DNA from 3 places in the Cellulosimicrobium sp. NPDC057862 genome. Region 1 is predicted to be linked to each of the others. Evidence: predicted binding sites of a transcription regulator. Region 1 holds the regulator's gene; each other region holds the start of a gene.

Region 1 (9,462 bases):
CCGTCCTCGCCGCCGGCGTGGCGGGCGCGGTCGTGCTCGTGGTCGCGGTCGCGACGATGCGCTGGGACGACGCGCTCGCCTACCGCGGCGGGCTGCTCGTGTGCGCCGTCGCCGCGACCGCGGTGCTCAACGCCGTCGTCTGCCTGCCGGGACTCGGCACGCAGCTCGACCGCGGCCCGCTCGGCTGGGTCGGACGGCGGTCGTACGGGCTCTACCTGTGGCACTGGCCCGTGCTCGTGCTCGCCGCGGCCTCGATCGGGACGGTGGTCGGTCCCGTGCCGCCGGGCACGGTGCACCCGCTCGTCGTCGTCGTGACGCTCGCCGTGACGGTCGTCGCGGCGGCGCTCTCCTTCCGGTACGTCGAGCGGCCCGTCCTGCGGCGCGGGCTGCGCGGCGCGGCGCGCGACCTCGCGCGCCGGCTCCGGCCGACGTCCGACGAGGCCGGACCGCACGTCCTCTCGCGCCGGGGCTGGGCGCTCGCGGCGTCGTGCGCGCTCGTCGTCGGCCTCTCCGCCGCCGGGATCCTCACGGCACCCGCCACGACGAGCGTGGAGCAGCAGATCGCGGCGGGGGAGCAGGCCGCGCGGGCGACGCAGTCCGCGTCGGATGCCTCGGCGGAGGCCGCTCCGGAGGCGGTCGCCCCGGAGGGGGCGGCACCGGCAGGCGGAGCCGGGCCGGAGCCGGCCGCCTCGCCCGCACCGGACCCCGAGCCCGGGGCCGACGAGGTGCCGGCAGCGCCGGTCGCCGCGCCGACGGGCGACCAGGTCACCGTCGTCGGCGACTCGGTGACGCTCGCGAGCGCGCCCGCGCTCATGTCCGCGCTCCCGGGCGCCTACGTCGACGGCGCGGTCTCGCGCCAGGTCAAGGACGGACCGGCGGCGCTCGCCGCCGCGCGCGACGCAGGCGCGCTGCGGCCCTACGTCGTCGTCTCCCTCGGGACGAACAGCACCGCGAGCGCCGCGGCGATGGACGAGCTGCTCGCCGCGATCGGGCCCGACCACCGCGTCGTGCTCGTCACCGGGTACGCCGACAGGCCGTGGGTCCCGGGCACCAACGCCGAGATCGCCGCCGCCGCGGGCCGGCACCCCGGCGTGGTCGTCGCGGACTGGGCGGCCGCGGTGGCCGCGGACCCGTCCGTGCTCGGCCCGGACGGCGTGCACCCCACGGACGCCGGCGGGACGACGTACACGGCGGTCGTCGTCGACGGCCTGACCCGCGCGGCGGCGCTGGGCTCCGCGACGAGCTGACCCTGCGGCACGTCGTGCGGTCTCGCCCGTGGGGGCGCCGGGTGACTTCTGCCCCCGGCCGTTCCGCCCGGCGTTTCCCCTAGCGTCGTCGGCGGAATCCCGAGAGGCTGTACGGCGACAGCGAAATGTGCGACCGACACACGACGTCCACATCCGGTGCGTGGCGGCGGTTTCACCGCGGCCCGTCGACCGTCCGAGGAGACCCATGAGCGAGAGCACCGCAGGCGGCCCGCCGCGCGACGAGAACGAGCCGCAGCTCCCGTCGGACGCCCCGGCGCCCGAGAACCCGTACGCGGCGGCCGAGCCGCCGGTCCCGCCCCAGGAGCCCACCGCCCAGGAGCCGCCGGCGCCGCACGAACCTCCCGCACCCCAGAGCCCGCCCGCCCCGCAGACGCCGCCCGGCCCCGCGCAGCCCGCGGCCCCGCCCTACGACGCTCCCCCCGCGGGTGCGTACCCGCCCCCGGCCGGGCCGCCGCCCGATCAGCCGTACGGGGCTCCGCCGGCCGGTGCGTACCCGCCGCCCGCGGGTCCGTCGCCCGCGCAGCAGCATGGCCAGCAGCCGCCGGGGCAGCCGCCGTACGGCGGGCGGCCCGGCTACCCACCGCCGGCCGCGCCGTACGGGCAGCCGGGCTACCCGGGGCAGACGGTCCAGGTGCAGGACGCGTTCTCCTACGGCTGGAACAGGTTCACGCAGAACGTCGGGGTCATCCTCGGCGGCGTCCTCACGTACGTCGCCGTGCTCGCCGGCCTGTCGGTCGCGTTCTGGGCGATCCTCGTCGGGACGGCGCAGACGACCGTCGACCCGGTCACCGGCGAGGTCAGCACGGCGGGCGGGTTCGCGTTCGGGTTCGGCACGTTCTTGTTCGTCGCGATCTTCGTCGTGCTCGGCTTCCTCGTGCAGGCCGCGGTGGTCAACGTGTCGCTCCTGGTCACCCGCGGGAAGAAGCTCGAGTACGCGGACTTCTTCCGGTACCCGAACCTCGGAAACGTGATCCTCGCCGCCCTCCTCATCGGGCTCGCGACGGGCGTGCTGGCCATCACGATCGTGGGTCCGATCGTGTTCGTGTTCTTCGCCCAGTTCACGCTGTTCTACGTCATCGACAAGAAGCTCGGCGTCTTCGACGCGTTCAAGGCGAGCTTCACGGTCGTGAGCAGGAACCTCGGCACGGTCGTGCTGCTGTTCCTCGGCGTGTACCTCGCGCAGCTCGTCGGGACGCTCCTGTGCTACGTCGGCCTGCTCGTCGCGCTGCCGGTCGCCCAGATCGCGACGGCGTACGTGTACCGACGCCTGAACGCCGAGCAGCCCGTCTGAGGAGGGTGGGCGTCGCGGTGCTCGCCGCGCGCCCAGGCCTCTGAGCAGCCAGGATAGGACCGAGCACGTCGAGGACGCGTGCTGCCCGCAGCACGTGACGACGAGGAACGAGGTGCACCATGACGGACCCCACGAACCCGGGCGGTCAGCCGCCCCGCGACGACGAGCCGACGCCGAGCGACGGTTCCGGCACCCCGCAGCAGCCCGCAGAGCCGCCCGCCGGTCCGGCGCCGGACCAGCCCGCAGGCCCACCACCCGCTACCCCCGACGCTCCGCCGGCCTCGCCGTACGGACCGGGCGACGCGACACCGCAGGACCCGGCCGCCCCGCCGTCGGGTCCGCCGGCCTGGGGCGCACCGCAGGACCCGGCCGCGCCGCCGTCGGGCCCGCCCGCGTACGGCGCGCCCGGTGCCTACGGGGCTCCCGCGGGCGCGCCGGGCGACCCCACGGCCCCGGGCCCGACGACCCCGCCGCCGGGCGCCTACCCGCCCCCGTCCGGCGCCTATCCTCCGCCGCCGGGTTCGTACCCGCAGGCGGCGGGCGGCTACGGCGCCCAGCCCGGGTACACGGGACCCGCCTTCGCGGTGGGTGAGGCGATCTCCTACGGCTGGCGCAAGGTCACCTCGAACCTCGGGCCGTGGATCCTCGTCGCGCTCATCTTCATCGCGGTCAACGTGGCGTGGAACCTCATCACGGGCGGGTTCGACCGGTTCCAGGACCAGTTCGACTACACGGACACCAACTTCGCCGCGGTCACGGGCGTCACGTTCGCGAGCGTCCTGCTCGGGATCGTCGGCACGGTCATCAGCTACCTCGTCACGGCGATCTTCACGCGCGGCGCGCTCGACGAGGTGGACGGTCGCCGCCCGGACGTCGCGGCGTTCTTCCGGATCGGCAACGTCGTCAACGTGCTGCTCGCGGCGCTGATCGTCGGCATCCTCACGGGTGTCGGGCTCATCCTGTGCATCCTGCCCGGGCTCGCGGTGCTGCTCTTCTCCGCGTTCGTCTACTACGTCGCGCTCGACCAGGGCGTCGACGCGATCACCGCGGTCCGGACGAGCTTCTCGCTCGTCGCCAAGAACTTCGGCCAGGTGTTCCTGCTGCTGCTCGCGCTCTTCGGCATCAACATCCTCGGCGCGATCCCGTGCGGCCTCGGCCTGTTCGTCACGATCCCGCTGAGCTACGTGGCCGTCGGCTTCGCCTACCGCCGCCTCACCGGGGGCGTGCCCGCCGTCTGACGGCCGGTCGTCGTCGCCCGTCCACCGCGCCCCGGTGCCGCCCGTCGGTGCCGGGGCGCGGTGCGTCCGGACCCCGGGGCGAGGTCAGGGCGCCGTGACGAAGTCGATGAGCTCCTCGACGCGGCCGAGCAGGGACGGCTCGAGGTCCGCGTACGTGCGTACGGTGCCGAGGATGCGCTGCCACGCGCGGCCGACGTCCTCGGCGGTGTCCGCGGGCCATCCGAGCTCGCGCAGGATGCCGCGCTTCCACTCCGTGCCCCGCTCGATCACGGGCCAGCGGTCGAGGCCGACGCGCGCCGGCTTCACGGCCTGCCACACGTCGACGTACGGGTGCCCGAGCACGAGCACGGTGCCTGCGGGGGAGCGGCGCAGCGCCTCGTCGGCGATCCGCCGCTCCTTGCTCCCGGGGACGAGGTGGTCCACGAGCACGCCCACCCGGCGCTGCGGCGTCGGGCCGAAGTCCGCGAGCGCCGCCGCGAGGTCGTCCACGCCGTGGAGCGGCTCGACGACGACGCCCTCGACCCGCAGGTCGTCGCCCCACACCTTCTCGACGAGCTCGGCGTCGTGCTTGCCCTCGACCCAGATGCGGCTGCCGCGGGCCACGCGCGCCCGCTGCCCGACGACGGCCCGCGAGCCGGACGCGGTGCGCGTGGGGGCGGCGGGGGCGCGCGACGTGACGGGCGCGGTGAGCTCGACCGGCTCGCCGTCGACCCAGAACCCGGGCCCGAGCGGGAACGTCCGCGTGCGGCCGGCGCGGTCCTCGAGCACGACCACGTGCATGCCGCCCGACTTCTCGACGCGCACGACGGCGCCGACCCACCCCGTCTGCACCTCCTCGACCACGAGCCCGCGCTCTGCGGCCTGCGGTCGGGACACCGGTCGCGCGCGGTGGTGGGCGGGGGCGGGCGTGCCGCCGAGGACGTCGGAGCCATACCGGTCGAAGGACACGCCGTCACCCTAGGTCAGCGCCGGACGCGCCCCGCCGAGATCGGCCCGTGCGTCGCGAGATCGACCTCCCGAGGGCCGATCTCGGACACTCGGGCCGATCTCGGCACGCGGCCCCGGGTGCGGCCCCGACGCGCGCGGTGCCGGGCCGGGGTGGTACCACGGAGCGGTGAGCCCGCAGCGCGCCGAACCGGACCCGAACCGCTGGCGCGTGCTGCCCGTCTGCCTCGCCGTGGGATTCGTCACGACGCTCGACGTCTCGATCGTCAACGTCGCCCTCCCGTCGATCGAGTCGTCGCTCGACGCCGGCCCCACGGAGCTCCAGCTCGTCGTCGCGGGCTACACGCTCGCGTTCGGGCTCGCCCTGGTGCCCGCCGGCCGCCTCGGGGACGCGGGCGCCCGGCGCTCGCTGTTCATCGCCGGCCTGGTGGGCTTCGCGCTCATGAGCCTCGCGTGCGGGCTCGCGCCGACGGACACGTGGCTGGGCGTCGCGCGCCTGCTCCAGGGCGTGAGCGCGGGCATCCTCAACCCGCAGGTCGTCGGGCTCATCCAGCAGCAGTTCTCGGGGTTCGAGCGCGGCAGGGCGTTCGGCATGTTCGGCGCGACGATCGGCGTCTCGACGGCGCTCGGCCCGCTGCTCGGCGGGCTCATCATCGCGGCGGCCGGCTCCGCGGACGGCTGGCGCTGGGTGTTCCTCGTGAACCTCCCGGTCGTCGCCGTCCTGCTGCCGTTCGCGTGGCGGCTCGTGCCCGGTCCGCCGCCCGCCGACGCGCGGACCAGACGGGGCCCGCGCCGCCTCGACCTCGTCGGGCTGACGCTCCTGGGCGCCGCGACGCTCGGCGTCATGATGCCGTTCGTCACGACCACGGGCCAGGGCGACGACGCGTCGCGCTGGTGGTGGCTGGTCGCCGCCGCGGTGGCCGGGCTCGCGGCCGTCGTCTGGGAGCGGCGGTACCAGCGGCGCACGGGGGAGGCCGTGCTCGACCCGCAGGTCGTGGGGCTCGGGTCGTTCCGCAACGGGGCGCTGCTCGGGCTGGCCTACTTCGCGGGCTTCACGGGCATCTTCCTCGTCGTCACGCTCTACCTCCAGGACGAGCTCGGGTACACGCCGCTCCAGGCGGGGCTCGTCGGGACGCCGTTCGCGGTCGCGTCGGGAGTCTCCGCGTGGTTCTCGGGCCGGTGGGTCGCGCGGTGGGGTCGCCAGCTCGTCGTGGGCGGCGTGCTGCTCGTCCTCGTCGGGGTGGTCGCGGCCGACGCCGTGGTGCGGCTCCTCGGGGACGACCCCGGCGCCGTCGGGCCGGCGCTCGCGGGCGCGCTGCTGGTCGCCGGGGCGGGCAGCGGCACGGTCATCGCGCCGAACCAGACCCTCACGCTGTCCGAGGTCCCCGTGAGCCGCGCGGGCGTCGCGGGGAGCATGCTCCAGCTCGGCCAGCGCATCGGGTCGGCGGTCGGGATCTCGGTCGTGCTGTCCGTGTACTACGGCGGGCTGGCGAGCGGCGACACGGCGGCGCACGCGACGGGGCGCGCGCTGCTCGTGACGATCGTGCTCGTCGCGCTCGCGCTCGTCGTCGGGCTCGTGGACCTGCGTTCGCGACGAGCGGAGGACCGCGGGACGGGCCGCGCGGACGCGTAGGATTGGCACTCGGAGGTCGAGAGTGCCGACGCCCGCGCGCCCGCCCGGGGCGGCGACGGCGCGGCACACGGAGGTGGACGTGAGCGAGGAGCGCCGGCTCGAGGTGCTGCGGGCGATCGTCGAGGACTACGTCCTCACGCGCGAGCCCGTGGGGTCGCGCGTGCTCACCGAGCGGCACAGCCTCGGCGTCTCGCCCGCGACGATCCGCAACGACATGGCGGCCCTCGAGGACGCCGGGTTCATCGCGCAGCCGCACACCTCCGCGGGCCGCATCCCGACGGACAAGGGCTACCGCCTCTTCGTCGACCGCCTGTCAGGCGTGAAGCCGCTGTCGGCACCGGAGAAGCGCGCGATCGAGACCTTCCTCTCAGAGGGGGTCGACCTCGACGACGTCATCGCGCGCGCCGGGCGCCTGCTCGCACAGCTCACGGGTCAGGTCGCGGTCGTGCAGTACCCGTCCCTGAGCCGGTCCGGGCTGCGCCACCTCGAGCTCGTGCCGGTCGGCGAGTCGCGCCTGCTCGTCGTCATCATCACGGACACGGGGCGCGTCGAGCAGCGCACGCTCGAGGTCGCGAGCGTGCCCGACGAGGGCACGCTCGTCGAGGTCCGCGCGCGGCTCAACGCCGCCGCGGCCGGCAAGCGCCTCACCGACCTCGCGCCGGGGCTCGCCGCCGTGACGGAGAGCTTCCACCCCGACGACGCCCCGCTCGTGCGCGCCGTGGGCGACCTCGTCGCCCAGACGCTCGCGGAGGAGAGCGAGGAGCGCCTCGTGCTCGCCGGCACGGCGAACCTCGCCCGTGCGGGCATGCGGTTCGAGCACGCGCTGCGCCCCGTCCTCGAGGCGCTCGAGGAGCAGGTGGTCCTCCTCGGCCTGCTCACGGAGATGGCCGCGGAGACCGGCGTGAGCGTCCGGATCGGGCACGAGACCCAGCTCGAGGGCCTCGTGGAGACCTCCGTCGTGACGACCGGTTACGGTAACGACGGTGACACGGTCGCCCTCGTCGGCTCGATCGGGCCGACCCGCATGGACTATCCCGGGACCATCGCGGCGGTGCGCGCCGTCGCGCGCTACCTGTCACGGGTGCTCGGCACGTGAGCCCCGCCGCGGCCTCCCCGCACGCGGCGGGCACCCTCGACGACCGGCCCCGCGCCGGTCTTCCGACCCGCACCAGACCCTTCACGACCGGCCCCGTGCCGGCCTCACGACCCGCACCAGCAGAGAGTGACGTGTGAGCGACTACTACGAGATCCTGGGCGTGGCGCGCGACGCCAGCCAGGACCAGATCAAGAAGGCGTACCGCAAGCTCGCGCGCGAGCTGCACCCGGACGTCGCGGGCGAGGAGGCGGGCGACCGCTTCAAGGACGTGGCGCGCGCGTACGAGGTGCTCTCCAACCCCGAGAAGCGCCAGCAGTACGACCTCGGCGTCGACCCGAGCGCCCCCGGCGGGGGCGCCGGCCCCATGGGCGGCGGCTTCGGCTTCCAGGACATCTTCGAGACGTTCTTCGGCGGCGGGCAGGCGCAGCAGGGCCCCATCCCGCGCGCCCGGCGCGGCCAGGACGCGCTCGTGCGGCTCGACATCGACCTGTCCGAGGCGACGTTCGGCGCGCAGCGCGAGCTTCAGGTCGACACCGCGGTCGTGTGCGGGACGTGCGGCGGCTCGTGCTGTCGCCCGGGCACCTCCCCGCGCACGTGCGACGTGTGCCACGGCCGCGGCACGGTCCAGCGCGTCGCGCGCTCGTTCCTCGGCCAGGTCATGACGAGCGCGCCGTGCGCCGCGTGCCAGGGCTTCGGCACCGTCATCCCCGAGCCGTGCGCCGAGTGCTCGGGCGAGGGCCGCGTGCGCAGCCGCCGCACCATCACCGTCAACGTCCCCGCGGGCGTCGACACCGGCACGCGCATCAAGCTCACCGCGCAGGGCGAGGTCGGCCCGGCCGGCGGCCCCGCGGGCGACCTCTACGTCGAGATCCGCGAGCGCAACCACGACACGTTCGTGCGCCGCGGCGACGACCTGCACTGCACGCTCCAGGTGCCCATGACCGCGGCCGCGCTCGGCACGGTCCTCGAGCTCGAGACGCTCGACGGCGCGCAGGAGATCGACCTGCGCCCGGGCACGCAGCCGGGCCAGATCGTCACGCTGAAGAACCTCGGGGTCGGGCACCTGCACGGCAGCGGTCGTGGCGACCTCAACGTCCACATCGAGGTCCAGGTGCCGCGCGAGCTCGACGAGGAGCAGGAGCAGCTCCTGCGCACGCTCGCGACGCTGCGCGGCGAGGAGCGGCCCGAGCCGCGCCTGTCCGCCGCGCACCCGGGCGTGTTCTCGCGCCTGCGCGACAAGCTCTCCGGGCGCTGAGAGGGGCGGGCGCGTGAGTGCTCCGGTGTTCCTCGCCGAGACCGGGCTCGACGCCGTCGCGCCCGGCGACCGCTACGTCCTCGACGGGGCGGAGGGACGCCACGCGGGCGTCGTCCAGCGCCGCGGGACGGGCGAGCGGCTCGACGTCGTGGACGGGGCCGGGCTGCGCCTGCGCTGCGTCGTCGAGCACGCCGACGCGGGCCGCGTGACCCTGCTCGTCCAGGAGGTCGACCGCGAGCCCGCGCCCGCCGTCGTCGTGACGCTCGTGCAGGCCCTGGCCAAGGGCGACCGTGACGAGATGGCGATCGAGGCGGCCACCGAGATCGGGGTCGACGTCGTGGTCCCGTGGCAGGCGGAGCGCTCCGTCGTCGTGTGGCGGGGCGAGCGCGCCGCGAAGTCCCGCGCGCGCTGGCTCGCGACCGTCCGCACCGCGACGAAGCAGGCGCGTCGCGCGCGCCTGCCGCACGTGGAGGTGGCCCTCGACTCACGCGGCCTCGCCGCCCGGGCGGCCGACGTCGTCGCGCGCGGGGGGTGCGCGATCGTGCTGCACGAGGAGGCGGCGACACCGCTCGCCGACGTCGCGCTGCCCGACGGCGCGACCGCGGACGGCGGGTCGGCGCCCGAGGTGCTGGTCGTCGTCGGCCCGGAGGGCGGGATCTCCGACCGTGAGGTCGCCGACCTCACGGCGGCCGGCGCGGTCGCGGCCCGGCTGGGCCCGCACGTGCTGCGCACGTCG
Region 2 (9,462 bases), on a different contig from region 1:
TTCCCGGGTTCGGCAGGCTCGGTCGCGCGGTCCAGCACGCCGCCGTCGGGCTTGCCGCGCTGGAGGCCGGGCACGCGCCGGCGGCCGCGGAGCGCGACGGCCTCGACCTCGGCGGACGCGCCCGGTTCGAAGCGCCGGGACGTTCCGGACGGGACGTCGAGCCGGAACCCGTGCGCGGCGGCGCGGTCGAACGAGAGCGCGGCGTTGGCGTCGGGCAGGTGGAGGTGGGAGCCGATCTGCACGGGCCGGTCCCCCGTGTTCGTCACGACCAGCGTCACGCGCTCGTCGTCGGTGCGGTCGGCGTTGAGGACGACGGGCACGTCCTCGGTACCGCGCTTGAGCCGGATCGCGCCAGGTCCGCTCGTGCTGATGCCTGCCATGGGTCGCCTCGCTCTCGCTGAGCCTCGTGCGTGCGCCGGACCGGGCCGGGTCAGGCGATGGGCTGGTGGATGGTGACGAGCTTGCGCCCGTCGGGGAACGTCGCCTCGACCTGGACGTCGGGCAGCATCTCCGCGACCCCGTCCATCACCTCGTCGCGACGGAGCACCGCGCGCCCGGAGACCATGAGCTCCTCGACGCCCGCCCCTTCGCGAGCCCGCTCGATCACCCACGTCGTCAGCAGGGCGACGGTCTCCGGGTAGTTGAGCAGCACGCCGCGCTCGCGCCGGTCGCGCGCGACCATGCCCGCGACGGCGAGCAGCAGCTTCTCGGTGTCCGCGGGTGTCAGGTGCATGGCGGCGATCCTGCCGGGCGTTCGTTTCCGGCGTGTATACACGGCGTTATACGCGCGTGTACCGCTGCTTCCCCGGACCACCGGTGGCCGGAGGAGGACTCCCGCGGGCACGACGAAGGCCGCCGACCGGGCGAACCCGGCCGACGGCCTTCGATGTCCTGCGACCTCCCGGACGAGGCCGGGAGAGGGTCAGGCGTGGATCAGAAGTCCATGCCGCCCATGCCACCGTCGCCGCCCGGCATGGCCGGAGCCTTCTCCGGCTTGTCGGCGACGACGGCCTCGGTCGTGAGGAAGAGCGCCGCGATGGAGGCGGCGTTCTGCAGCGCGGAGCGCGTGACCTTGACCGGGTCGTTCACGCCGGCGGCGAGGAGGTCCTCGTACACGCCGGTCGCGGCGTTGAGGCCCTGGCCCGCGGGGAGGTTGCGCACCTTCTCCGCGACGACGCCGCCCTCGAGGCCCGCGTTGACGGCGATCTGCTTGAGCGGGGCGTCGATCGCGGCGCGCACGATCTGCGCACCGGTCGCCTCGTCACCCTCGAGCTCGAGCTTCTCGAACGCCACGGCACCGGCCTGGATGAGCGCGACGCCACCACCGGCGACGATGCCCTCCTCGACGGCCGCCTTCGCGTTGCGCACGGCGTCCTCGATGCGGTGCTTGCGCTCCTTGAGCTCGACCTCCGTCGCGGCACCCGCCTTGATGACGGCCACGCCGCCGGCGAGCTTCGCGAGGCGCTCCTGGAGCTTCTCGCGGTCGTAGTCGGAGTCCGACTTCTCGATCTCGCCACGGATCTGGTTGACGCGACCCTGGATCAGGTCGGCGTCGCCCGCACCCTCGACGATCGTGGTCTCGTCCTTGGTGACGACGACCTTGCGCGCCTGGCCGAGCAGGTCCAGCGTCGCGTTCTCGAGCTTGAGGCCCACCGTCTCGGTGATGACCTGGCCGCCGGTGAGGATCGCGATGTCCTGGAGCATGGCCTTGCGGCGGTCGCCGAAGCCCGGGGCCTTGACGGCGACGGACTTGAACGTGCCACGGATCTTGTTGAGCACCAGGGTCGCGAGCGCCTCGCCCTCGACGTCCTCGGCGATGATGAGGAGCGAGCGGCCGGCCTTCATGACCTGGTCGAGGACCGGGAGCAGGTCCTTCACGTTCGAGATCTTGGACTCGACGATGAGGACGTACGGGTCCTCGAGCACAGCCTCCTGGCGCTCGGGGTCCGTCTCGAAGTAGCGCGCGAGGAAGCCCTTGTCGAAGCGCATGCCCTCGGTGAGCTCGAGCTCGAGGCCGAACGTGTTCGACTCCTCGACCGTGATGACGCCCTCCTTGCCCACCTTGTCGAGGGCCTCGGCGATGAGCTCGCCGATCGCGGGGTCGCCGGCGGAGATGGCGGCCGTGGCGGCGATCTCCTCCTTGGTCTCGATCTCCTTGGCGGCGTTGAGCAGCTGCTCGGTCACCGCGTCGACGGCCTTCTCGATGCCGCGCTTGACGGCGATCGGGTTGGCGCCGGCCGCGACGACGCGCAGGCCCTCGCGCACGAGCGCCTGGGCGAGCACGGTCGCGGTGGTGGTGCCGTCACCCGCGACGTCGTCGGTCTTCTTGGCGACCTCCTTGACGAGCTCCGCACCGATCTTCTCGTACGGGTCCTCGAGCTCGATCTCCTTGGCGATGGAGACGCCGTCGTTCGTGATGGTCGGCGCGCCCCACTTCTTGTCGAGCACGACGTTGCGGCCCTTGGGGCCGAGGGTGACCTTGACGGTGTCGGCGAGGGCGTTGAGCCCACGCTCCATGCTCCGACGAGCCTCCTCGTCGAAGGCGATGATCTTGGCCATGGGGAATGATCCTCCGCTGGTGGCGTATGGCGGTCGGCCGGCGCCCGCGACGGACGGCCCGCGACGGGCGGCGTTCATGTCACGCCGCCGGGGCGGGCCTCACCTGTCGACCTGGTGTGGTGCGCCGCACCCGCGGTGAGCGGCTGCCTGCGCTGGTCACTTCTGTCACTCTCATGACGAGAGTGCTAACGCCATTATTGGCACTCGCGGGGGGCGAGTGCAAGACAGCCCGTCACGGCCCGTCCCCGTATCGCGACGGGCGAAACCCGCCGCACCACTCGACCCCCTTAGGATGCGCGGTGTGATCCGCGCAACACCGTCGTGGCGCCTCGCAGCAGCCCTGGCCGGCTGCGTGCTGGTCCCTGCCCTCGGCCTCACCGCCGCGACCGCCGTCGCCGCCCCCACGGGCGAGCACATCGACCTGTACCAGGACGGCGTGGCCGTCACGACCGCACCCGGCGGCGGCACCGCGCTCCTGCGCCTCGCCCCCGGTGCCGCGGCGACCTACCTTCCCGGCAGTCGCGTGCTCGACCCGGCGACCCTCGACCCGGTCGCGCTCGCCGCAGGAGTCGACCCGGCAGACGGTGAGGCGGACCGGCTCGCGCAGGTCGCCGGGGCCCGGCTCGACGCGGCGGCGCTCCTCGACACCGGACGGGCGCAGGACGCCGCCGCCGCGTCGCGCACGTGGCTCGCGTCCGGCGTCGTCCCCGGCGTGGACGGCCCGTTCGCCGCGCTCGGCGAGGCCGCGCTCCTCGACCTGCGCGCCCTGACCCTCGACGACGGCGCCGCGCTCGCCGCCGCCTCCCCCAAGTGGCGCTACGTGTGGCCGCGCGACGCGTCGTTCACCGCGGCGGCGTTCGCGCGCACCGGGCACGTCGACGACGCACGGGACGTCCTCGGCTTCCTCGCCCGCGTCCAGGAGGACGACGGGTCGTTCCACGCCCGCTACCTGCCCGACGGCTCGGGTGTCCCCGACGACCGCGGCCACCAGTCCGACGGCGTCGGCTGGGTCCTGTGGGCGACCGACGTCGTGCTCGAGGAGACGCCCGCCGCCGAACGGCGCCGGGCCGCCGCGGAGCTGCGGCCCCTCGTCGACGCCGCGACCGACCACGCGCTCTCGCTCGTCGACGGCGAGGACCCGCTGCCCCCGCCGTCGAGCGACTACTGGGAGGTCGAGCCGACGGCCCTGACCCTCGGCACCGCCGGACCCCTGCTCGCCGGGCTCGAGGGTGCCGCCGACGTCTACGCCGCCGTGGGCGAGACCGACCGGGCGACCGACGCGACGCTCGCTGCCGCCCGGCTGCGCATGGCCGTCGAGCGGTCGTTCGGGTCGCAGGGCTACCCGCGGCACGTGACCGGCGGCGCGCGGGACGCATCGACCGCGTTCGTCCTGCCCCCGTTCCAGCCCGAGCCGCTCGCGGGAGCGGACGTCGCGTGGCGCGCGTCCGTGACGGAGATGCTGCGCCCCGCCGGTGGGCTCGCACCCGGGGCGGGCTGGCGCGAGGACGGCATCTCCTGGACGCCGCAGACGACGCTCTACGCACTCACCGCGGCGTCGTCGTCGGACCCGGAGGACCGGGCCGACGCCCAGGAGTGGCTCCGCTGGGTCGACGACCACCGCACCGCGTCCGGCGCGATCCCGGAGAAGGTCCTCGCGGACGGCTCGCCCGCCGCCGTCGCTCCGCTGTCGTGGAGCTCGGCGCTCGTCGTGCTCGCGCTCGTGGAGCTCGACACGACCACCGCCGCCCCGGCGAGGTAGAGGCGTGGTCGGGTGAGGTAGAGGGCGTGGTCGCGAAGCGCTACCTGGCGCCCACTCCCGACGTCGGCGCCAGATCGGGCTCCGCGCGGACGTCGAACTCTCGGCGCAGCACGCGCCGCGCCGCGTACCAGCCGCCGAGCCCGTGCACGCCCGGCCCGGGCGGTGTGGACGCCGAGCACAGGTAGACGCCCTCGAGCCCGACGGCGTACGGGTCGAGCCGGGGCGTCGGCCGCGCGACCATCTGCCACATGCTGACGGCGCCGCCCGCGATGTCCCCGCCGACGTAGCTCTCGTCGTGCGCGGCCATCTCCGCGGCGGGGACGCAGCGGGACGCCACGACGAGGTCCCGAACCCCCGGGGCGAACCGTTCGAGCTGGCCGAGGACGTCCTCGGTCACGTCGCGCGTCGAGCCGGCGGGCACGTGCGCGTACGTCCACAGCGGCCGCAGGCCGTCCGCCTCGCGCGCCGGGTCGACGACGGTCGGGTCGCTCGCGAGCATCATCGGCCGCACCGCGTGCCGGCCGGCCGCGACGTCCGACTCCGAACGCGCCATCTCGGCGCGCGTGCCGCCGACGTGCACAGTCCCGGCCCGACCCACCTCCGGGTCCGCCCACGGGACCGGCCCGGAGAGGACGAGGTCGACCTTCGCGGCCGCGTCGCCGTGCCGGAAGCGCCGCAGGGCCCACTCGGCGCGCGGCGAGAGGCGGTCGCCGAACACGTCCGCGACGACGCCGGGCGTCGTGTCGAAGACGTACGCCCGCGCACGCGGCAGGTCGGCGAAGGCACCGACCCGGTGTCCGGTGACGACCTCGCCGCCGTGCGCGCGCAGGTCGTCCAGGAGAGCCGCGACGATCGTGCCCGAGCCGCCCTTCGGCAGCGGCCAGCCGCCCGGCGCGTGGCCGAGCGAGGCGAGCAGGAGCGCCGTCCCCGCGGCGGCCAGCGACGGCAGGCGGGAGATCGCGTGCGCCGCGACGCCCGTGAGCAGCGCCCCCGCCTCCTCGGTCCGGAAACGCCGGCCCCAGGCCGCGCTCCCCTGCTCGAGGACCGCCGCACCGAACCGGGCCGCCGCCCCTGCGCCGCTCGGCGTCAGCACGCGCCCCGGCACCGACCGCTTGTCACCGAGGGCGACCGCGACGACGTCGCGCCAGCCCTCGGCGAGCGGGCCGAGCAGCGCGCGCCAGGCGGCACCGTCGACGCCGAGACGCTCCACCGTGCGGTCGAGGTCGTGATAGGCGATGCCCGCGCGACCGCCGTCGAGCGGCTGCGCGTACGACGCCTCGGGCACGAGCAGCTCCACGCCGCGCGCGCCCAGGTCGAACGCCTCGAAGAACGGCGACGCCCACGCCATCGGGTGCACGGCCGAGCACACGTCGTGCACGACCCCGTCCGCGAGACCGAGGTCGAGCGTGCGCGAGCCGCCGCCGATCGTCGGCTGCGCCTCGAGGACGCGCACGGCGAGGCCGGCACGTGCGAGAGTCACGGCGGCGGCCAGCCCGTTGGGGCCCGAACCGACGACGACGGCGTCGAGGTTCTCCGTCACGCGACCCTCGCGAGCGGCGTCAGAGCGGCCGCACCTGCTCGGCCTGCGGGCCCTTGGTGCCCTGGCCGAGCTCGAACTCGACCTCCTGGCCCTCGTCGAGCGTGCGGTAGCCGTCGGTCTGGATCGCGCTGAAGTGCACGAAGAGGTCCTGTCCCCCGGCCGCGGGCGTGATGAACCCGTAGCCCTTCTCGGAGTTGAACCACTTCACGGTGCCCTGAGCCATCTACGTCTCCTCGTGCATCGTCGCCCGCGAGGCGACCCCCGCCCCGTGGTAGCCCGAGCCTAGCCCGCCGACGGCGTGCACGGAAGGTCGACAGGACGCGTGTCCGACCCGTGGCGCACGAGTGAACCACCAGGTCAGCGCGACGGCGCGACCAGGGCTGCGATGACAGGGGCGCGGGGCGTCAGCCGACCGGTGCGAGCGCGGACTTCACGACGACGACGACGTCGCCCTCGCGCAGCGACGGGACCTCCTCGACGTTCTCGGCCGGGATACCCAGGGCCGCCGCCACGGCGGCCGCGGTGTCGTTGCGGTTCGGCACATACCAGACGGTGTTGGCCTCCTGACCGGAGCCGCCGTCGGGGTATGCCGCGAACTCGACGTTCGTGAAGCCCTGGGCCTCCAGAGCGTCCTTGCCGACGCGGGACTCACCCTCGGGCCCGCCGTCGTTCAGCACGCGCACGTACGCGCTCGGGTCGGCAGCGGCCATGAGCGTCGCGAGGTCCGGAGCCGCGGGCGTCTCCTCGACGGGCGGTTCCTCCGTCGCCGGCGGCTCTTCCTCCGCGGGGGGCTCTTCCGTCTCCTCGGCGGGCGGCGCCTCGGTCTCCTCCGCGGCGGGGTCCGTGGACTGCGCCTGCGGCGGGTTCTCGGTCGCGCCGTTGTCCGACAGCAGCGCGACGCCCCCGTACGCGAGGCCGGCGAAGACGACGGCGACCAGCAGGAACGGCCACGTCTTGCTCCACCCGCTGCGCGGCGTGCGGTGCACCCCCACGGGGGAGCCCTGCTGCGCGGGCGCGTCGAACTCGTCGGGCGCGTAGGGGTAGCGGCTCTTCGTCACGGCGACAGGGTAGCCCGGTCAGGCCCGTTGGCTAAACGCCCAGTTCGCCCGGACTTCACGGGCGAAGGTCCGTCGCACGTCAGAGCCCTTCGAGCCGACGGGCCGTGCGAGCCCGCTGCCTGGTGGAACGCATCCGGCGCAGCCGCTTGACGAGCATCGGGTCGTGCGCGAGCGCCGCCGGGGAGTCGATGAGCGCGTTGAGCACCTGGTAGTAGCGCGTCGCGGTCATGTCGAACAGCTCGCGCACCGCCTGCTCCTTGGCGCCCGAGTACTTCCACCACTGCCGCTCGAACGCCAGGATCTTCTGGTCGCGCTCGCTCAGGCCCGACGCCGAGCCCTCCTGGACGGTCGGGTCGCCGACCGCGTCGGGTCCGTCGAGCACGTACGCCGCCTCGCTCATCGTTCCCTCCCTGCACTCTCTCGTCACCAGACCTGCGCACTGCGGTGCGCGCGGACGCCTCTCAGCGTACGCACGAACCACACGGGTGTCATTCGTCCTCGCCGTGGTCTGCCGAGAGCCTGCCGAGGCGCTCCGCGCGCCGGTTAGGCTCGGGCCGTGGAGAGCGCACCCGTCCAGCCCGTCGCCGTCGACCCGGGCAGCACCCCGGCCGTCACCGATCCGGCGCCGAGCCCCCGCCCCCCGCTCGCGAGCATCATGGCGCCCGACTGGGCCGAGGCGCTCGCGCCCGTCGAGCCCCAGCTCCACGCGACGGGGGACTTCCTGCGCGCGGAGGTCGCGGCCGGCCGCGAGTACCTGCCCGCGCCGTCGGCGATCCTCAACGCCTTCTCGCGTCCGCTCGCGGACGTGCGCGTGCTCGTCGTCGGGCAGGACCCCTACCCGACGCCGGGGCACCCGATGGGGCTGTCGTTCTCCGTGCAGCCGCACGTGCGCCCGGTGCCGCGATCGCTCCAGAACATCTTCGCGGAGCTCGCGGAGGACGTCGGCGCCCCGACGCCCGCGAACGGCGACCTCACCGCGTGGAGCGACCAGGGCGTCATGCTGCTCAACAGGGTGCTCACCGTCCGGCCGGGCGAGCCCGGGTCCCACCGCGGCCAGGGGTGGGAGGCCGTCACGGAGGCCGCGATCCGGGCGCTCGTCGCGCGCGACGCCCCGCTCGTCGCGATCCTGTGGGGCCGCGACGCCGCGACGCTGCGCCCGATGCTCGGCGACACCCCCGTCGTCGCGAGCGCCCACCCCAGCCCGCTCTCTGCCCGCAGGGGTTTCTTCGGCTCCCGCCCGTTCTCCCGCGTCAACGAGCTCCTCGTCGCCCAGGGCGCCGCCCCCGTCGACTGGACCCTCCCGACCGCGTGATCTCACCGTCGAGGTAGAGCCCTGGTCACCCGAAACAGCGGCGGGGTCACGGTGCACGGCTCTACCTCGGCGACCAGGGCTCTACCTCGGACGCCTGAGGCTCGGCACACCACAGATCTGGCTCGGTGGTGCACGGCCACCGCGGGAGCAGAATGGGCGGGTGACGCAGAACCCGACGACCACTCCCCTGGCCGGTGACGCCTCCGACGACTCCCGCCCCGACGCCGCACCGCCCCGGTGGACGAGCTACCTCGCGATCGGCGACTCGTTCACCGAAGGGCTGTGGGACCCGTACCCCGGCGAGGACGACCACCAGCGCGGCTGGGCCGACCTCCTCGCCCAGCATCTCGCCCTCCGGCGGGTCGAGGCGGGTGCCGATCCGCTGCGCTACGGCAACCTGGCGATCCGCGGGCGCAAGCTCCGCTCCATCCTCACCGAGCAGGTCCCGACGGCGCTCGAGCTGCGGCCCGACCTCGTGAGCCTCATCGGCGGCGGCAACGACATCCTGCGGCCGGGGGCCGACGTCGACCGCCTCGCGCGCAACCTCGAGCACGCCGTCGCCAGGCTGCGCGCAGCGGGGATCGACGTGCTCCTCGGCACGGGCTTCGACGCCTCCAGCTCGCCGCTCGTGGGCCTCACGCGCCCGCGCGTGGGGGTGTACAACGCGCACGTCTGGTCGATCGCGCGCCGACAGGGCGCGCACGTGCTCGATCTGTGGGGCATGCGCGCGCTGCAGGACTGGCGCATGTGGTCCGAGGACCGCATCCACCTCACGCCCGAAGGACACCGGCGCGTGGCGCAGGCCGCGCTCGTCGGACTGGGACTCGCTCCCGACGACGCGGCGTGGGACGACCCGCTCACCCCGCTCCCGCCGTCGCCGGCCATCGACCGCGCGCGCCAGAACGCGCAGTGGCTGCGTGCGCACGTCGTGCCGTGGGCGCAGCGTCGCCTCACGGGGACGTCGTCGGGCGACGGGCGGCTCCCCAAGGCTCCCGACCTCCTGCCCGTCCCGCTCGCGGAGGACTGAGCGCGGCCGGGCCGACGGGTCGAGGAGACCCGTCGGCCCGGCCGTCGTGGGCGTCGCCGTCAGCAGGTCCGCGCGGGGTACGCCACCTCCTGCGTGACGCGCGGGCCACCGCCGGACGGGACGGCCGTCACGGTGACGCTGCCCGCTTCCAGGCCGCTCGACCGGGCCGAGAACGACTGGTAGCCGTTCGCGCCGCCGGCGACCGCG
Region 3 (9,462 bases), on a different contig from region 1:
GCAGCCCCGACCGGCTCGTGCTCGACCTCGCCGAGCGCCTCTGGCGCGCCGGCCTCGTCGTCGAGACCGACTACGGCATCGGCGACGGCGACCGCGTCCCGCTCGTCGTCGGCCACCCGGACCTGCCCGGCGAGCTTCTCGTCGCCGTCCTCACCGACGACGCCGCGTACGTCGCCGAGCGCAGCGTGCGCGTGCGGGACCGGCAGGTGGCCGAGCGCCTCGAGCGCATCGGGTGGACCGTCGCGCAGGTGTGGTCCGCCGCCGCGTTCCTCGACCCCGCCAAGGAGGCCGAGCGCATCCGGCGGGTCGTGCAGGCGGTGCGCGACGAGCGGCTCCCGGAGACCGGGGGCGTCGCGCAGACCGGCGGGGGCGACCGGATCGTCGTCGTGCCGGTGATCGACGACGACGAGCAGCACGGCGACGACGACCTGTAGCAGTCGGCGTGGGATCACTGCCCGCGTGGTCGGGCTGGGGTCGGGGCCAGGGGGAACTACCCGCATGGTCGGGCTGGGTGCGGGGTGGGAGGCGGCGCCGGGTCTACCATCCGCCGCTCGTGCCTCGCGGCTCCCGCCAGGCCCGCCACGACCCGGCGCCGCCTTCCACCCCGCCACGTCGTCTCACCGTGTGCCGCGCTGCCAGAGATCACGGGTGCTCGTCGCCGCACGGGTGATCGTGTCGCGCGCGGGTCCCGGGCGTGGTGCCCTCGCGCGTCTCACCGGCAGGGGTGGCGGGTGGCCGACGTCGGGCCGCCCTGGCGGTGCGACGATGGGGGCGTGAGCACCACGTCCGACCCGAGTCCTGACCGCACGCACGACGCGCCCGACGGCGCGGGGCGGCGTCGGCGGCCGCGGCGGGCCGTGCGGCGGGGGACCGAGAGCGAGGTCGTGTCCGGGGTGAGCGCCGACGAGCGGTCCGAGGGCTGGGGCGACGAGGCGGCGCCCGGACGTGGGGTCCGGGGCGAGAACGACGACCGCCTGCTCGGGGACGTCCCGCCGCACTACGGGCGGCACTGACCGCGACACCGATGACGGCCTACGGACGGTACTGACACGGTCGAGTCCCCGCGGTCGGCCCGTGGCGGGGGTCGTCGGCGCCGAGCTGCTTGCCGACGTGCCGAACCCGGGGTCGTTCCCCCTCCATGGCGTCAGGTGAGGAGCAACCCCGGGTTCGTCCGAGGGCCGCCGCGCCGCGGGATCTCAGGCGGCGGTCGGGCGGCTCGCGCTCAGAGGTCGCGCGGCGGCGTCGGGCTGCCCGGTGCTGCGCCGGGACCGCTGCCCGCCTGGGCGGCGAGGAGGTCGCGGATCTCCTGGAGGACGCGTACGTCCTCTGCCGGTGCCTCGGGCTCGGGCTCGACGTCCTGCTTGCGGCGCTCGGCGAGCTTGTTCATCGGGAGGACGATGACGAAGTAGAGCGCGATCGCGATGATCAGGAACTGGAGGAACGCGTTGAGGAGGCCACCGACGGAGAGGACCGAGGCCTCGACGCCGTCGTGGGCCGGGCGCAGCGTGATGTCCCAGAGGTTGGAGATGTCCGGCTTGCCGAAGATGGCGCCGATGATCGGGTTGATCAGGTAGGTGACGATCGCGTCGACGACCGAGGCGAACGCCGCGCCGATGACGACGCCGACCGCCAGGTCGATCGCGTTGCCTCGGAGCACGAACTCCTTGAATCCCTGGAACACGCCCTTCATGTGCTGCTTCCCTCTCAGGTCGGTGGTCCGCGTGGCGGCGGTGCCACGACAGGTGCACGCGCGATCCTCCCAACGCGGGTACCGATGGGCAACGGCCTGGCCCGGCGGGTCGGGCACCGGCGTCCGGTTCACCCGTCTCCGAGCCCGGGTCGCCGTCAGGGCACGAGGACGGCCGTGACGGCCGTCTGCCCGCTCACGGCAGCGAGCCGGACCGCCTCCTCGGGGAGCACGGCGACGAGCGTCACGACGTCCGAGCCGGACCCGCCCGTCCCGAGCAGCCCGCCCCCGCCCTGGGGCTCGGGTGCCGGGACGACGACGGCCGCGCGGGCGAGGTAGGGGTCGACGGCCGCCGGGTCCTGGCCCTCGGTCGACGCGTCCGTGGGGGCTGTCGTGAGCACCAGGTCGCCCGTGGCGAGGAGATCGACGCGGTCTCCCGGGCCGAGGAGGGCCGCGACGCCGGGGTCGAGCCGGACGGGCGCGACGACCGTGCCCGCCGGAGCCGCGGCGGCGAGCTCGCCACCGGCGACGAGCGCGTCCTGGAGCAGGGTGCCCGCGGGCAGGGTCACGGTCGCGCGACGCCCGACGACGTCGTCGGGTCGTGCCGCGGCGCCCGCGGGGACGACCTCCGCGGACACGGGGTCCACGCGGAGGTCCGCCTCCGTCAGCACGGCACCCGCCGGGACCTCACGCGTGGTGACGACGGCAGGTGCGGTCGGGGGCGGGGGAGGGCGGAGCGCCCCGACGACCACCGAGGACGCGGCGCCGCAGCACAGCGCGGCCACGACGAAGCGGGACCGCCACCACACCCCGCGCAGCAGCCGTCGCCGCGCGGGCGAGCGGTCGGGTCGCGGGCGGGGGTCCGGCAGGCGGGACGAGCGCAGCATGGCGCGACCGTAGCCGTGCGACGGGCGCCGACGGTCGCCGACGGGTGCGAATCTGTGGACGGGACGCGGCGTCGACCCCGACGCGCCGTCCCGAGAGGGGCTGTGGTCGACCGCCGAGGGCAGGGCCGCCGTGGACCGCGCCCACGGGCGTCAGATCAGGAGGCGGTCGAGCTTCCCGACGAGGACGAGGTGCTGCTCGAGCCGCCGGACGTGCTGCTCGCGCCGGACGCCGCGGAGGAGGAGGCCGGCTTCGAGGCGGCGGGCGCCGTCGAGGACTTCCCGCCCGAGCGCGAGTCCGTGCGGTAGAAGCCTGAGCCCTTGAACGTCACGCCGACCGAGGAGAACACCTTGCGCAGGCGACCCGAGCACTCGGGGCACACCGTGAGGGCGTCGTCGCTGAACGACTGGTGGATGTCGAAGGCGTGACCGCAGGCGGTGCACGTGTACGCGTAGGTGGGCACGGGTTCTCCTCGTTCACGAGACGGCCGTCGGGCGGCCACCGGCGGGTCGGGATCGGGTCGGTCTCGGCCGGGTCGTCGGTGTCAACACCGCCTGGCACTCGAAACTTCCGAGTGCTAATCATACGCGGCCCGGTGCCCGCCCCGGGCCGGGTAGTCTCGCATCCGTGTCTGTGCACGAACCCGCCGAGGCCCCCGCCGGTGACTCCGTCCCCGGTGCCGACCCCGCGACGCCGGCCGAGGCGCCGGCTCCGCCCCGGCGCCGGCGTTCGGCACGACGGCGCGTCCTGATCGGCGTCGCCGTGCTCCTGGTCCTCGCGCTCGTCGCCGGTGCCGCCTTCGTCGTCGTCACCGTGCGCCGGCCGCTGCCGCAGACGTCCGGCGAGATCGAGCTCGCCGGGCTCGAGGGTCAGGTCACGGTGCTGCGCGACGCCCAGGGCGTGCCGCAGATCTACGCGGACACCCCGGAGGACCTCTTCCGCGCGCAGGGCTACGTCCAGGCGCAGGACCGCTTCTTCGAGATGGACTACCGCAGGCACGTCACCGCGGGCCGGCTCGCCGAGCTCGTGGGCGACAATCCCGACGCGATCGCTGCCGACACCGTGACGCGGACGTTCGGCTGGCGGCAGGTCGCCGAGGAGGAGTGGGACGTCGTCTCGCCCGAGACGAAGGCATACCTCCAGGCCTACGCCGAGGGCGTCAACGCGTACCTCGAGAACCGCAGCCCGTCCGAGATCGCGATCGAGTACACCGTGCTCGGGCTCCAGGTCGACGTCGCCGAGCCCGAGCCCTGGGACCCGGTCGACTCGCTCGCCTGGCTCAAGGCGATGGCGTGGGACCTCCGCGGAAACTACGACGACGAGCTGGAGCGCGCGCTGTCCTACAGCACGCTCCAGGACGCGGGGCGCGTCGCCGCGCTGTTCCCCGCCTACCCGTCCGACGTCAACGCGCCGATCCTCGACCCCGGCGAGCTCGAGAATCCTCAGCAGGTCGCGCTCGAGCTCGGCCCCGAGGCCCGCGCCGCGTACGGCTCGGACCATCTCCAGGGCGCGCTCGAGGCCGCCGACCGCGCGCTCGACGCCGTCCCCGTGCTCATCGGGCGCGGCGAGGGCACGGGCTCCAACTCGTGGGTCGTCTCCGGCGACCACACCGCCAGCGGCAAGCCGATCCTCGCCAACGACCCGCACCTGAGCCTCGGCGCCCCCGGGATCTGGGCGCAGGTCGGGCTGCACTGCAACGAGGTCGGGCCGCAGTGCGCGTTCGACGTCGCGGGCTTCTCGTTCGCCGGGTTCCCCGGCGTCATCATCGGCCACAACGCGCAGCTCGCCTGGGGCCTGACGAACATGGGCGCCGACGTCACCGACTTCTTCGTCGAGCGCGTGCGGGACGACACCTACCTGCGCGGCGACGAGTGGGTGCCGCTCGAGACCCGGACCGAGACGCTGAGCGTCGCCGGAGGCGAGGACGTCGAGTTCGAGATCCGCTCGACCGTGCACGGGCCGATCGTCTCCGAGGCGATCCCCGCGACCGAGTCCGCCGTCGACACCCCCGCCCTCGACACGCGCCTGGGCGAGTACGCCGTCTCCCTGCAGTGGACCGCGCTCGAGCCGGGCCGCACCGCCGACGCGGTCTTCGCGTTCAACCTCGCCCAGGACGCCGACGACATGCAGGCCGCCGCGGCGCTCTTCGAGGTGCCCGCGCAGAACATCGTCTTCGCGACGGTGGACGGCCAGATCGGCTACCAGGCGCCCGGCAAGATCCCGGTCCGTCAGGCGGTGCCCGACGCCGAGGTGCCGTCGGACGGCACGTGGCCCCGCGACGGCTCCGACGAGCGCTACGACTGGCAGGGGTACGTCCCGAGCGAGCAGATGCCGCGCGTGGTCGACCCGGCCGAGGGATTCGTCGTCGCAGCCAACCAGGCCGTCCTGCCCAGCGGCGTCGCGCCGTTCCTCACGACCGACTGGGACTACGGCTACCGCTCGCAGCGCATCCGCCAGCTCCTCGAGGCCGAGATCTCCGCCGGGCGACCGGTCGACGTCGACACGATGAACGAGATCCAGACCGACGACCGCAGCCCCTACGCCGAGGTGCTCGTGCCGCTCCTGCTCGACCAGGAGATCGACGACAGCTTCGAGGCCGAGGGCCAGGCGCTCCTCGCGGACTGGGACTACCGGACCGACACCGACTCCGCCGCGGCCGCGTACTTCGCCGCGGTCTGGCGCAACCTGCTCCAGCTCACGTTCTGGGACGACCTGCCCGAGTCGGCGCGACCGAACGGCGGGAGCCGCTGGCTCGCCGTCGTGCAGAACCTCCTCGAGAACCCGACCGACCCGTTCTGGGACGACCGCCAGACCGTCAGCGTCGTCGAGACGCGCGACGAGGTCCTCACCCAGGCGCTCGTCTCCGCCCGCCTCGACCTGACCGTGGAGCAGAGCAAGCAGCCCTCCGACTGGGCCTGGGGCACGCTCCACGTGCTCGCGCTCGAGCACCCGATCCTCGGCGGCGAGTCCATCCCCGGTCCTGTCCGCAACTGGGTCAACCCCGACCCCGTCGGCATGCCCGGCGGCTCGTCGATCGTCAACGCGACGGCCTGGGACGCGGCCTCCGGCTCGTTCGACGTGACGGCCGGCCCGTCGATGCGGATGGTCGTCGACCTCGACGACCTCGACCGCTCCACCTGGGTCACCGTCACCGGCACCTCCGGCCACCCGGCGTCCAGGCACTACTCCGACCAGCTCAAGACCTGGGCCCGCGGCGAGACCTACGACTGGCCGTTCTCCACTCAGGCCGTCGCCGAGGCCAGCAAGGACGAGCTCACCCTCGTCCCGTAGTCCCCGGTCCGGGCGCGGGGCCGTCGCGCCACCCGGTGCTCGGACGTCTGGCCGAGATGCGAGAAATGGCCCCTCCAGGCCTCGCCCCAGGGGCCACTTCTCGCGTCTCGTCGCCACGCGCGCGACCCTCGGCGGGGCGTGGCGACGACGGCAGGCCGAGCGCGACGGGCCGACCGGTCCGTGGTCCGGACGGGCCCCGCGGGAAGGGGCCCCGCTGCCGGAGACGCTACGGGAGCCAGCGCCAGCCGAGGGGGGTCACGACGGCGTCGACGGTCTTGTCGTGGGACTCGACCGGGAGCGGGCGGTCGGACGCGTCGTAGACCTCCTCGGGGAAGACGACGGCGACGACCTTGGTCCCGGGGCGCAGGTGCTCGAGGGCGCGGTCGTACCAGCCGCCGCCCTGGCCGAGCCGGACGCCTCGTGAGTCGACGGCGAGCGCGGGGGCGACGACGACGTCGGCCTGGGCGATGGCCTCGGCGCCGAGCGGCGGGGTCCCGGGTTCGGGCGGTCGGCCGGGGGCGCGGACCTGGAGGTCGGCCGGATCGTCGTACAGGGCCCAGTCGCGCTGGAGGCCGGCGCCGAGCACGGGGAGCAGGACGCGCACGCCGCGTGCGGAGAGACGTTCGAGCATCTCGGTGGTGCCGGGTTCGGTGGGGCGGGCGGCGTAGGTCGCGACGCACGTGGCGGTGGCGACCTCGGGGATGGTCTCGACGACGTCGGCGATCGCGGCGGCCGCATCCTTGCGGAGCCGCTCGGACCGCGCCTGGCGGTTGGTGCGGATGGCCTTGCGGAGGATCTCCTTCGCGTCCTCGGCTTCGATGCTTCCGTGCAGGGGGTACGGCTGGACCGGGCCACTCATGTCCCTATTGTCACCCGGCTCGCGGTTCCGTGCGGACGCAGCGCGGGTGACCTTCGGCCCTGGTGGGCCGGATCGGGTTCCGTCGACGGGTCCGGGGTGCCTATGATCGGGGAGAGCCAGTAGTTCGGACTCCTGACAAATGAGTCGTTGTCCGACGGAGGTCGACCAGTGAGGACGCCATGACCGCGACGACGCCCGCGAAGACCAGCGCGACGACCCCGCGACCGCGAGGGAGCGCGCACGCCCGGACCGCGCGGGCCGCCGTCGTGCTCGCCGCGGGGCACGACGCCGCGTCGCGCGAGCTCCTGTCCCGCCCGCTGGGCAGCGCGACGGTCGTCGAGCTCGCGGTGGCGAACGTGCGCCGCGTCGTGGACGCGAGCCGCATCGTCGTCGTGGTGGCGCCCGACGACCCGACGGTGCGCGAGCTGCTCGGCGAGGACGTCGTCTACGTCGAGCAGGAGGCTCCGCTGGGCACCGGCGACGCGGTCCTCGCAGCGCGCGGGGCAGTCGCCTCGGTGCTGGGGCTCGGGGTCGACGAGCCGGTGCTGGTCGCGTACGCGGACACGCCGCTGCTGCGCTCGGAGTCGCTCCTCGGCCTGCTCACGCGCCACACCCTCACCGGCGCGGACCTCTCGCTCCTCTCGGCCGTCGTGGACGACCCGGACGGCTACGGCCGCGTGGTCCGCGCCGAGGGCGAGATCACGGCGATCCTCGAGTCGTCCGAGGCGGGCGGCATCGCCGAGCCGCGCACGGAGATCAACGTCGGTGCGTACGTCGCGGCACCGGGCCTGCTGTTCGGCGAGCTCGAGCGCATGGCGTCCGACGGCGAGCACCGCCTCACGGAGCTGGCCCGCCGCGTCATCGGCGCGGGCAAGCGCATCTCGTCGTACCGGATCGTCGACGTCGACGAGGTGCGCGGCATCAACACGCCGGACGAGCTCGCGCAGGCGGCGGACATCGTCCTCAAGCGCCTGTTCGTCCCGAAGAAGAACACCGACACCAAGATCGTCTTCGGCACGGGCGGCTGGCGCGCGGTCATCGGCGAGGGGTACACGCTCGCGAACGTGCGCCGGCTCTGCCAGGCGATCGCGAACGAGACGATCCGCCGCGGCCTCGACGGCAAGGGCGTCGTGATCGGCGGCGACCGCCGCTTCCTCTCGCGCGAGTCGGCCATCGCGGCGGCCGAGGTCTTCGCGGGCAACAACATCGCGGTCACGCTCCTGCCCGACGACGTCCCGACCCCGCTCGTGACGTTCGCCGCCCCGTACCTCGGCGCGGCGTACGGCGTCATCGTCACGTCGAGCCACAACCCGCCCGAGTGGAACGGCATGAAGGTGTTCCGCCAGGACGGCTCGCTCCCGCTCGACGACGAGACGGACCGCTACCAGGACGAGGCCAACGCGCTGTCGGTCGACGACGTCATCACGCTCGACATCGACGTGGCGCGCAGCGCCGGCGTCGTGGTGGACCGGTCGCTCACCGACCCGTACGTGGACGCGATCGAGAAGATCATCGACGTGGACGCCGTGCGCGGCTCGGACCTCCAGGTGATCGTCGACCCGATGTACGGCACGAGCCAGCTCACGCTCGGCACGATCCTGTCCGACATGCGCGTGCGCTCGGAGTTCATCCACGCGACCCACAACCCCCTTTTCGGCGGGGTCGCGCCCGCGCCGGACCTCCAGCGCCTGAGCACGCTCGTGACGATGATCCAGCAGGGCGGGGGCCGCTACGACCTCGGCATGGCGACGGACGGCGACTCCGACCGCATCGGTATCGTCGACGAGACCGGCGAGTACATCTCCACGAACGACCTGCTCCTCCTCCTGTACTGGTACCTGCACGAGGTCCGCGGCGAGAAGGGCGGCGTCGTGCGCAACCTCGCGACGACGCACCTGCTCGACCGCCTCGCAGCCCACTTCGGCGAGGAGTCGCGCGAGGTCAAGGTCGGCTTCAAGCACGTCACCGCGGGCATGGAGGAGATCGGTGCCGTGCTCGGCGGCGAGTCGTCGGGCGGCCTGACGATCCGCGGCTGGATCCTCGGCAAGGACGGCATCTTCGCGTGCGCCCTGGTGGCCGAGATGCTGGCCCGCACGGGCAAGCGGATCTCCGAGCTGCGCGCGATGATCTACGAGATCACGGGTCGCCTCCACACGCTCGAGGCGGGCGTCCCGGCGACGCCGGAGATGCGCGTCGAGGTGCCGCGGCGCCTCGAGGCGGAGCCGCTCACGCACGTCGGCCCCTACCCTGTCGTCTCGGTCTCCCACCTCGACGGCACCAAGATCCTCCTCGAGAACGACAACTGGGCGCTCCTGCGGTTCTCCGGCACCGAGCCCGTCCTGCGCATGTTCGTCGAGGCGGACTCGCCCGAGAAGGCCGCCGAGCTCCTCGAGTGGCTCCAAGGGTTCGTCACCGCCGGCGTCTGACGGCCCCGGACCACCCCACCCCGGCCCCCCAGCCCACCCCACGACAGGAACCAGAGCAACGATGCGCTACGGCCACTTCGACACCGCGCACGACGAGTACGTCGTCGAGCGCCCCGACGTCCCCGTCTCGTGGACGAACTACCTCGGCAGCAAGAACCTGTGCACCGTGCTGTCGCACACCGGCGGGGGGTACTCGTACTACAAGAGCTCGCAGTACGGCCGGATCACGCGCTTCCGGCAGAACGGTGTCCCGGTCGACCGGCCTGGCCACTACGTGTACCTGCGCGACGACGCGGACGGCGACTTCTGGTCGG

The links. Region 1 encodes HrcA, which represses chaperone genes, less so after heat shock. Its sites were predicted from a motif close to TTNGCACTCGNNNNNNNCGAGTGCNAA; they were not measured.
Region 2: a site for HrcA is predicted at 2,722-2,748, ahead of groL (chaperonin GroEL). Genes of this name have one in related genera too.
Region 3: a site for HrcA is predicted at 3,127-3,153, ahead of ACFVN3_RS15140 (FmdB family zinc ribbon protein). Genes of this name have one in related genera too.

The regions. Positions count from the first base shown of each region.
Region 1 is NZ_JBHVMH010000007.1:134,130-143,591, forward strand. Features, by position in the region: gene ACFVN3_RS11275 (acyltransferase family protein) at 1-1,247, shown strand, start outside; gene ACFVN3_RS11280 (hypothetical protein) at 1,453-2,559, shown strand; gene ACFVN3_RS11285 (hypothetical protein) at 2,679-3,797, shown strand; gene ACFVN3_RS11290 (DUF3097 domain-containing protein) at 3,882-4,745, opposite strand; gene ACFVN3_RS11295 (MFS transporter) at 4,912-6,375, shown strand; gene hrcA (heat-inducible transcriptional repressor HrcA) at 6,455-7,471, shown strand; gene dnaJ (molecular chaperone DnaJ) at 7,605-8,726, shown strand; gene ACFVN3_RS11310 (16S rRNA (uracil(1498)-N(3))-methyltransferase) at 8,740-9,462, shown strand, end outside.
Region 2 is NZ_JBHVMH010000013.1:68,683-78,144, reverse strand. Features, by position in the region: gene ureB (urease subunit beta) at 1-380, opposite strand, end outside; gene ACFVN3_RS15585 (urease subunit gamma) at 431-733, opposite strand; gene groL (chaperonin GroEL) at 934-2,559, opposite strand; gene ACFVN3_RS15575 (glycoside hydrolase family 15) at 2,852-4,318, shown strand; gene ACFVN3_RS15570 (phytoene desaturase family protein) at 4,359-5,858, opposite strand; gene ACFVN3_RS15565 (cold-shock protein) at 5,878-6,081, opposite strand; gene ACFVN3_RS15560 (LytR C-terminal domain-containing protein) at 6,263-6,916, opposite strand; gene ACFVN3_RS15555 (DUF3263 domain-containing protein) at 6,996-7,316, opposite strand; gene ACFVN3_RS15550 (uracil-DNA glycosylase) at 7,569-8,228, shown strand; gene ACFVN3_RS15545 (SGNH/GDSL hydrolase family protein) at 8,389-9,255, shown strand; gene ACFVN3_RS15540 (GH92 family glycosyl hydrolase) at 9,315-9,462, opposite strand, start outside.
Region 3 is NZ_JBHVMH010000012.1:107,677-117,138, reverse strand. Features, by position in the region: gene ACFVN3_RS15160 (hypothetical protein) at 1-434, shown strand, start outside; gene ACFVN3_RS15155 (hypothetical protein) at 774-1,013, shown strand; gene mscL (large conductance mechanosensitive channel protein MscL) at 1,223-1,690, opposite strand; gene ACFVN3_RS15145 (SAF domain-containing protein) at 1,846-2,574, opposite strand; gene ACFVN3_RS15140 (FmdB family zinc ribbon protein) at 2,730-3,035, opposite strand; gene ACFVN3_RS15135 (penicillin acylase family protein) at 3,320-5,863, shown strand; gene ACFVN3_RS15130 (5-formyltetrahydrofolate cyclo-ligase) at 6,090-6,722, opposite strand; gene ACFVN3_RS15125 (NTP transferase domain-containing protein) at 6,902-9,148, shown strand; gene ACFVN3_RS15120 (GH36-type glycosyl hydrolase domain-containing protein) at 9,210-9,462, shown strand, end outside.